2 regions of the Endozoicomonas sp. SESOKO3 genome follow, and region 2 is predicted to be linked to the other one. Evidence: riboswitches for the same ligand, from Rfam matches in the RefSeq annotation. Region 2 holds a riboswitch; the other holds the start of a gene.
The links. Region 2 has a riboswitch for thiamine pyrophosphate ahead of thiD (bifunctional hydroxymethylpyrimidine kinase/phosphomethylpyrimidine kinase). Riboswitches for the same ligand answer to the same signal wherever they lie in the genome.
Positions count from the first base shown of each region.

Region 1: linked by a shared signal. The riboswitch ahead of thiC (phosphomethylpyrimidine synthase ThiC) and the one ahead of thiD (bifunctional hydroxymethylpyrimidine kinase/phosphomethylpyrimidine kinase) in region 2 are both predicted to bind thiamine pyrophosphate.

Region 1 covers NZ_JAHHPR010000792.1:3,684-8,110, reverse strand. The annotation lists gene KDK18_RS14040 (phosphodiesterase) at 1-691, shown strand, start outside; gene KDK18_RS14035 (phosphohydrolase) at 688-1,356, shown strand; TPP riboswitch at 1,423-1,527, shown strand; gene thiC (phosphomethylpyrimidine synthase ThiC) at 1,614-3,341, shown strand; gene KDK18_RS14025 (DUF2608 domain-containing protein) at 3,456-4,427, shown strand, end outside.
Region 2 covers NZ_JAHHPR010000736.1:2,889-7,315, forward strand. The annotation lists gene KDK18_RS12960 (MATE family efflux transporter) at 1-1,048, opposite strand, end outside; gene mutM (bifunctional DNA-formamidopyrimidine glycosylase/DNA-(apurinic or apyrimidinic site) lyase) at 1,249-2,064, shown strand; TPP riboswitch at 2,218-2,320, shown strand; gene thiD (bifunctional hydroxymethylpyrimidine kinase/phosphomethylpyrimidine kinase) at 2,318-3,136, shown strand; gene KDK18_RS12975 (hypothetical protein) at 3,204-3,758, opposite strand; gene KDK18_RS12980 (HAD family hydrolase) at 3,927-4,427, opposite strand, start outside.

The sequences.
Region 1 (4,427 bases), on a different contig from region 2:
CATCACAGGTGACCTGACTCACTGGGGCGAAAAAGAGGCCTATAAAGCCTTGAAAGAAGAACTCGACAGGTTGTCTTTCCCGGTTTACTGCCTGATGGGCAATCATGATCACAGACAAAATTTTCTGGATGTTTTCCCAAACCATCCAAGGCAGCAGGAGGGCTTTATCCAATTTACGGTTGAGACAGAACTGGTCAACCTGATCTGTCTGGATACGCTGGATGACAGAAAACGCAGTGGGGTTCTCTGCGAGCAAAGACTGGCATGGCTGAAGCATGAACTGGAAGCTGCAAACAAACCGGTTTGTCTGTTTATGCACCATCCTCCATTTGAAACGGGATTGGCAAGCATGGACAGGGACAATCTGGTCAATTCAGAAGCACTCAGGTCAATGATTCAGCCCCACAAAGAATGGATCAGGCATTTGTTTTTCGGTCATTTGCACCGCTCTGTTTCGGGTCATTGGCAGGGAATCAGCTTTTCATGCCCACCTTCTCTGGTTCATCAGACACCTTTTAATTTTGATAACCCCAAGCCTGACTCTGTTTCGCCAGAGCCTCCAGTTTATAACCTGGTAGATATTCATCCCGACAGACTGGTTGTCCACACTCACAATTTTTTGCATGATTCTCCCACTATTAACAGCAGAGCCTGTCAGCGCTATCAAAAGCCTCTGGACCCTGAATTATGAAATTTAATGAACCTGCACTTCTGAAAAACTGGGAAAAACGTTTTGTAGAATTTCTGCAAGACCGGGATTGCGAGGATGCCTCTCACGACATTTCCCACTTTCAGCGGGTCTGGAAAACGGCACAACAGCTGATGGATGAAGGCCATTTTGACATTAACCGGCTGGTGGTTCTTGCTGCCTGTTATTTTCACGATATTGTTGTGTTGCCAAAAAACCATCCGGAGCGCTCGAAAGCTTCCACCCTTTCGGCTGAAGAGACTGAAGTTTGCCTGAAATCTCTGGCGTTTCCTGAAGACCTGATCGCTGCCGTGTGTCATGCAGTAAAAACTCACAGTTATTCCGCTAACATCCCCCCTGAAACTTTGGAAGCTGAAGTGGTTCAGGATGCGGACAGGATGGAAGCCCTTGGGGCGATTGGCATTGCCCGTTGTTTTTATACGGGTGGCAAGCTGGGCCAGAAACTGTTTGATCCCGAAGACCCTATGGGGAAAAACAGGACACTGAACGATCGTCAGTACTCACTGGATCATTTTGAAATCAAGCTCTTGCAGATTCAGAAGACCATGAAAACAGAGCCCGGGCGCAACATGGCAGTTCGTCACAGCGACTTTTTGCAGTCCTTCCGAACTCAGCTGTGTAAGGAGCTTTCAGGCGACTACAGCTAAATAAAGTCTTGGTTTTTTTTGTATCTTTGTACTATTAACCTCTTAGCAATCTGCTTATACTTTCCGGCAATCTTGTCGGAGCGCCACGGGCTGAGACCGAAAGTTTTTTTTTCGGAATCCGTAGAACCTGCTCAGGTTAATACCTGCGAAGGGAACAAGATGGCCTATCCGGCAAGCTATTTCGAAACAGTCGTGAACTGGAAAACAGTCTTGAACTGGAAAACAGTCATGAACTCAACGTGAAGGATACTGAAACGATGGCTTGCGAGAAAAATGCGTCCGGTTTTGACCGGCAGTTACTGATGGACGCCTGTCGCCCCTTTCCCAACTCCCAAAAAACCTATGTAACAGGCAGTCGCGAAGACATTCGTGTCGGTATGAGAGAAGTTCATCTGCACGATACCCCTGAGCGTTTTGGTGGCGGCAAGAATGAACCGGTTCGGATTTATGATACGTCGGGCAGCTACACGGAGAGTGGTGTTCCTCATGATTTGAATGAGGGCTTGCCGGGTTTGCGCTCAAAGTGGATTGAAGAAAGAGCTGATACTGAGCTGCTCAACGATCGGTCCTCAGAATTTGCCCGCTCCCGTCAGTTTGATCTGCGTCTGCAGGAGATTCGCTTCAAAGCACTGAGAACGCCCCGCAGAGCCAGGGCGGGCCAAAATGTCTCACAGCTGTATTACGCCAGACAGGGGATAATCACTCCTGAAATGGAGTTTATTGCGATTCGTGAGAATATGGGGCGTACCGAAGGCTCTCACATCACTCCAGAGTTTGTCAGAAAGGAAGTCGCTGAAGGGCGGGCCATTATCCCGGCCAACATTAATCACCCTGAGTCCGAGCCCATGATTATCGGGCGTAACTTTTTGGTGAAGATCAATGCCAATATTGGTAATTCTGCGGTGACCTCTTCCATTGAAGAAGAAGTTGAAAAGATGCTCTGGTCTGTTCGCTGGGGTGGCGATACGGTGATGGACTTATCCACAGGCAAGAACATCCATGAAACCCGTGAGTGGATTATCAGGAACTCGCCAGTGCCTATCGGTACGGTGCCTATCTATCAGGCTCTGGAAAAGGTCAAAGGCAAGGTGAAAGACCTGAACTGGGAAGTCATGAAGGACACCATCATCGAGCAGGCAGAACAGGGCGTGGATTACATGACGATCCATGCCGGTGTCCTCAGGGAACATGTTGCTAAAACCAGAAACCGGGTGACAGGTATTGTTTCCCGGGGGGGAGGTATTCTGGGGCAGTGGGCAGAGATGCATGATGCCGAGAATTTCCTTTACGACAATTTCCGTGAGCTGTGTCAGATCTGTCAGGCGTACGATATCAGCCTGTCTCTGGGTGATGGTTTGCGACCTGGTTGTATCGCCGATGCCAACGATGAAGCGCAATTTGGCGAACTGAAAACCCTTGGGGAACTGACAAAAATTGCCTGGGAATACGATGTTCAGGTCATGATTGAGGGACCGGGCCATGTGCCCATGCACCTCATTAAGGAAAACATGGAGATGCAACTGGAGCACTGTCATGAAGCGCCTTTCTATACCCTTGGGCCTCTGACGACTGATGTGGCACCGGGCTATGACCACATTACTTCAGGTATCGGAGCTGCCATGATCGGCTGGTATGGCTGTGCGATGCTTTGTTATGTCACACCCAAAGAGCATCTCGGTCTGCCTGATAGAGATGATGTAAAAGCAGGTCTGATTGCCTATAAAATTGCCGCTCATGCTGCTGATTTGGCCAAAGGTCATCCCGGTGCCCAGATTCGTGATAATGCTTTGTCCAAGGCGCGCTTTGAATTCCGCTGGCTGGATCAGTTTAACCTGGCTCTGGACCCCGATACGGCAAAAGCCTATCACGATGAGACATTACCTCAGGAAGGTGCGAAGGAGTCAGAGTTCTGCTCCATGTGCGGACCTGATTTCTGTCCCATGCGGATGACTCAGGATGTTCGCGAACTGGAAGAAACTGCCTGAAAATAAACGCTGGGAGTCAGTCGTCTGGCTGACTCCTTCTGACCTGTCGAATATATGACGTCACCACTGCTTGCTAATCTTTTGGGAGTGCTTTGCTCAATCCAGGAGGTCATAGTGGTTCCGTTTTCTCCTCAATCATTTCTGAGTTTCTTTCAATCCCGTAAAGACGCTGCAGGCCAGTACCCCATCCTTGATAGGGGGCAATTGTCATCGGAAAAAGTCGGTTGGGTTCGGGGGCCGTCTGATAAGTACACTGCTTTTTGTCGCTCCGTAAAAATTTATTACGAGCGAGAGAACGAACTCATGGATAAGCCGGAGTTGCAGGGTGTTAGTCGTATAGTACAAACGGCCACCGGGTCTGCAACCCCGCTGTTCAAAAGAGATGTGTCAATCACAAATCCGGCCACGCCAAGAAAAGCCAGTGAGTGGAATGATGAGTTTATAGCGGTAAATCAGGCGAGTCTGACGGTGTTGCATGAGGCTGAGGTTGAGTTGGTTCAGTTGCTCCTGAACAAAGCGCCAGAGGATGAAATACAGGCAGCAGTTGAAAACCTGATAACAATGTTCTGTTTGACCACTAAAAGCAGAGACGGGGGTGACTGGGAAGCCCATTTAAGGGACTTTATGGAATCCGAGAAAGTGGATATCCGGATTCAATGTGCAAGACACCGGGCTCCTGATGAAGAGAAGCCTTATGACCTGGCCTTGCCCCACGCAAGAGCGAATGCATCAGGGAAAAGAGTCTTCACCTCACCGCATACGGGTGATCTGGACCTGCATTTTGGCATGATGGATCGTGCTATTGATTATTTCAAGGCAAACCCACCCAGAGGCGTTCAACATACCAGACAGGATCGGAAGCAAGCCGGCTTTAGTCATGCACTTGATAATGTCAAGCAGCCTCAACGATTGTCTCCAAATACGCCACCGAAATTAAAAGAGAAGCTGATCGACGAAGCCTGCCAGTTATTTGTAGCGATTATCGGAGACAGACAATACGGTTTGACCGTTCAGGACATGAAACAGGCTTATCGGGATAAAGTGATGACCGATGAAATGGTCAACGCCTGTCTGGATAATATGCAG
Region 2 (4,427 bases):
AGAGCGATGTCAGAGCATCGGCAAACGCCCACATCACAGCCGCTATCAGAGTAGCAGTCAGCAGGGTCGCTACGATACCAGAATACCCTGAGAATCTCGCAGCCTGAGGATCACCGGCACCCAAAGCCTGACCTACCCGGATGGTTATTCCCATGGACATACTCAACGGCACCATAAAGGCCATGCTGGCGAGATTCAATGCAATCTGGTGACCTGCGACGGTCACTGCTCCCAGTTTGCCGATGACCAGAGCCACTGCCGAGAAGATACTGGCTTCAAAAAAGATGGCCAGACCGATGGGGACACCCAGTTTCAGGTGAATAACAATACGGCTCATTGCAGGCCATTCAAAGCGATCAAACAGATTCACTTCTGTATGCTTTTGATTGAACCGGGTATAGCAGAACATCAACAGGCACATGATCCAAAAGCAAATGGCTGTTGCATAACCACAGCCTACGCTACCCATTTCAGGAAAGCCGAATTTGCCATAGATCAATACATAATTAACCGGAATGTTGATCAACAAACCGACAAAGCTGATGAGCATGGCCGGTTTGGTAATAGCGCGCCCTTCGCAATAGCTGACCATGGTTTGATATAAACAGATGCCGGGTACCCCCCAGGCCAATGCTTCCAGGTAGGCTTCCGTCTTAGCAGCCATTTCGGCATTGATTTCCAGAACATTGAGCAGTGGCATAGGGTTCATCATCAAGACCATGCCGACCACACTTAACGCCAGAGAAAGCCACATGGCCTGTCGAACCGGTGAAGCAATCAGGTCAACTTTTTGGGCGCCAAACAGATGGGCGACTGTCGGTGTCGTCGCCATTAGGATACCCCTGATTAACAGATAAATCGGGACCCAGATACTGGAGCCAATGGCTACTGCCGCCAGATCTTGTGCAGAATATTGACCCGCCATACTGGTATCCACAAAGCCCATGCCAGTGGTCGCCAGTTGCGCACCCAGAATCGGGGCTGATAAATAAATAAGTTCTCTAAGTTCCCTGGAATATCGTTGGTATAAAGTTGGGTTGGCTGTCATTTTCTCTCACTGCTATGGTGTGCTTTTACCAAAACTGAACCGGGATAAAAGTGGAACCATCTTATCAGTCACATGACAGCATTTGATATGGCTAATTTGCCGTTACTTTCTGGGGTCCGGCGCGGGATTTCTACTTATTTCCTTTGCCATCAGAGGCCGATCACATCGCCTTTTGACGACATATTTGCTACTGTCGGTGGATGCCTGAATTACCTGAAGTTGAAACGACCCGCAGGGGCATTGCACCTCATATTGTAGGTCAGACCGTGTCGGATGTTATCGTCCGCAATCCGCAACTGCGCTGGCCGGTTTCGGAACATTTAAAGCAGCATTTATCTGGCCGGGTTATCCGTTCTGTCGCAAGACGAGCGAAGTATCTTCTGATCAGAACCGACGCTGGAACCCTGCTGGTTCACCTGGGGATGTCCGGAAGCCTGCGCATATTGAAAGAACCACAGGAAGCCCGGAAACATGACCATATCGACCTGGTTTTCAGTCATGGGATAACGCTGAGATACACCGACCCGAGGAGGTTCGGGGCGGTTCTGTGGGTCGACGACGATATCATGAAACATGACTTGTTAAGCAAACTCGGTCCGGAACCTCTCGGTGATGAATTCACAGCCCGTAGGCTTCATCTCAAATCCCGGGGAAAAAAACAGCCGGTAAAAACGTTCATCATGGACAACCATGTGGTCGTCGGGGTCGGGAACATCTACGCCAACGAAGCCCTGTTCAAAGCAGGTATCCGGCCTGACAGGCCCTGCGGAAAAATTTCCAGAGCCCGCTACGAGCGACTGACCGAAAGCATCAAAGAGACTCTGGCAAAAGCCATTGAGCAGGGTGGAACCACCCTGAGGGATTTTGTCGGGGGTGACGGCAAGCCAGGCTATTTCAAACAAGAACTGGCTGTTTATGGACGCAAGGGGGAACCCTGCGTTCATTGCTCAACACCGATAGTTGAGATCCGGCTGGGTAATCGCTGTACCTGCTACTGTAAAAGATGCCAGCGGTAATCCAAAGAAAGAACATGATGATGACTGGCGATCAGGAGCATGACTTTCGGGAAATACACCGCTTCTTCCTTCACTATCAGCCAAAATTTCCTGAGCGGGGATGTAACGGGCCTTTTGAGCAATAGACATCACTATAGAAACAAAATAGACTCGCACCGCTGGTTGGGGTGTCCGGGATGAATGTTTCCCGGACTGAGAGAGACCCATTGAACCTGAACCGGATGATGCCGGCGTAGGAAACCGAACAATGACGATGACTAATGAGACGCCTGTCGCCCTTACCATTGCCGGATCAGACAGTGGTGGTGGTGCCGGTATACAGGCAGACCTGAAAGCCTTTTCAGCACTGGGCGCTTATGGCTGCAGTGTCATTACCGCTCTGACTGCCCAGAATACTCAGGGCGTTCAGGGTATCCTTGACGTTGAACCCGCCTTTGTCCGTCAACAGCTGGATTCAGTATTCTCGGACCTCGCTATCAGGGCCGTAAAAGTGGGCATGTTGAGCCAGCCAGATGTTATCACGACGGTAGCGGATACTCTGACTCACTTCGGTCCGGCTTATCTTGTGGTTGACCCTGTAATGGTGGCTACCAGCGGTGATGTTCTGCTACAACAGGCCGCTATTGAGACCCTCAGGCAATCACTGATTCCCAAAGCCAGCCTGATCACACCCAACCTGCATGAAGCTGCGGTGCTGCTTGATCGTCCATTGCCCAAAAATCCCGACCAGATGATCGATATGATTGAGCCTCTTCTGGCGCTGGGCTCTGAAGCGGTCCTTCTGAAAGGTGGTCACCTGAGTGGCGACAATAGTGATAATAAGGCCGTCGATTTTTATCACGACGGTACGTCTCTGCACCGACTGGAATCCAACTGGATAAACACCAGTAACACTCACGGTACAGGCTGTACATTGTCCTCAGCCATTACCGCATTACTGGCTCGTGGTTACACCATGAGAGAAGCCATCCCAGAGGCTAAAAAATACATTGCGCAAGCCATTGCCCACGCCGATCAGCTGAACATAGGCCAAGGCAACGGACCTGTACACCACTTCTACAAAATCTGGTGATCTGGTCTGAATGTTTGATGTCGCAGTAAGAGATGCTGCTTTGCCTGTCTGGCATCAAAAAAGTAAATCAGATTTCATCGTGATACGGTAGTTGCTTTATCTGTTCCAGTGACTGCACTGGAACTCTTACAGCGTTGTTTCTGTCAAATACCTTACTTTCTGGATTGTATTCTTCGTAGATAAATTCCTTATCATCAGCTTTTAGAATTCTGGTAGTAGCTAAAAAACCATCAGGCGGGCAAATACATTCGTTTGGGCGTGGTTTAATATTATCTGGATCAGCGTCTTTGCAGCCATAGTCTAAGATCAACTTTTCCTCTGAGTCTCTCGGGAAAAACCATACACCAGAAATACCTATTACTTTATGACTAAGTCCCGGAATGTCCATAACTACATCATATCTGCCGTATAATACGTCCCGACTACAGTATTCTCTGAAACCTCTAATTCGAAACTTTGTCGGGTTTGTAGTGCGACGAGGTGGGTGGTAAGTTATATATTTCTTAACAGGTGAATTATCTCTGACAAGCCAAGTGCCTATTATCTGTTTTTCTACTTCATCAGCGTGCAAACAAGTAAAAGACAGAAGTATTACTATACAAGCTGCATATTTAAGTTTCATTGTCAGTTCCCCGGTATCGAAAAACATATAGATCAATGAAATATATATTAAGTCCCAGAGATGCCTGACAAAAAATACCAGAGGACAGCACTGTCTCACTGCCTCTGATCCTGGCAATAGACGGAATTAAACACCTGCCCCGTCAGGCAAAACTAACTGGTCAGGTATTTAATATTCTGGCTGAAGATCCTTGTCCAAAACTCTGAGCAGACCGGTTAGTGATCGAATTTCATAATCAGGTCTGCGATCGCCACTGAATGCCTTATCAGCAGGATTAAACCAGACGGTACCAATTCCCAATGCTCCGGCACCTGCCACATCGGCTTTCAGGCAGTCTCCTACATGAAGGGTCTCGTCCGGAGTAACTCCGGCACGTTCCATGGCTTTCAAAAATAGAGTCGGTTCCGGTTTCAGACTGTTGTAATCTTCTGCCTTGAGAGCAAAATCAAAAAACTCACTGACCGATAATTTCTCTACATCGACATTACCATTAGTGACCGCAGCCAGAGTGTAGTCTGCTGACAGGTGAGAGAGAACCGGCTGAACTTCCGGAAAACATTTCACATCATGACGCCACTCCATAAACTCCCGCATCAGGTCACCGGCAATTTCTTCAGCTCTTGATTCAGGACAATCACAGTTTTGCAGAACCTTCTGCAGAGAAAACCG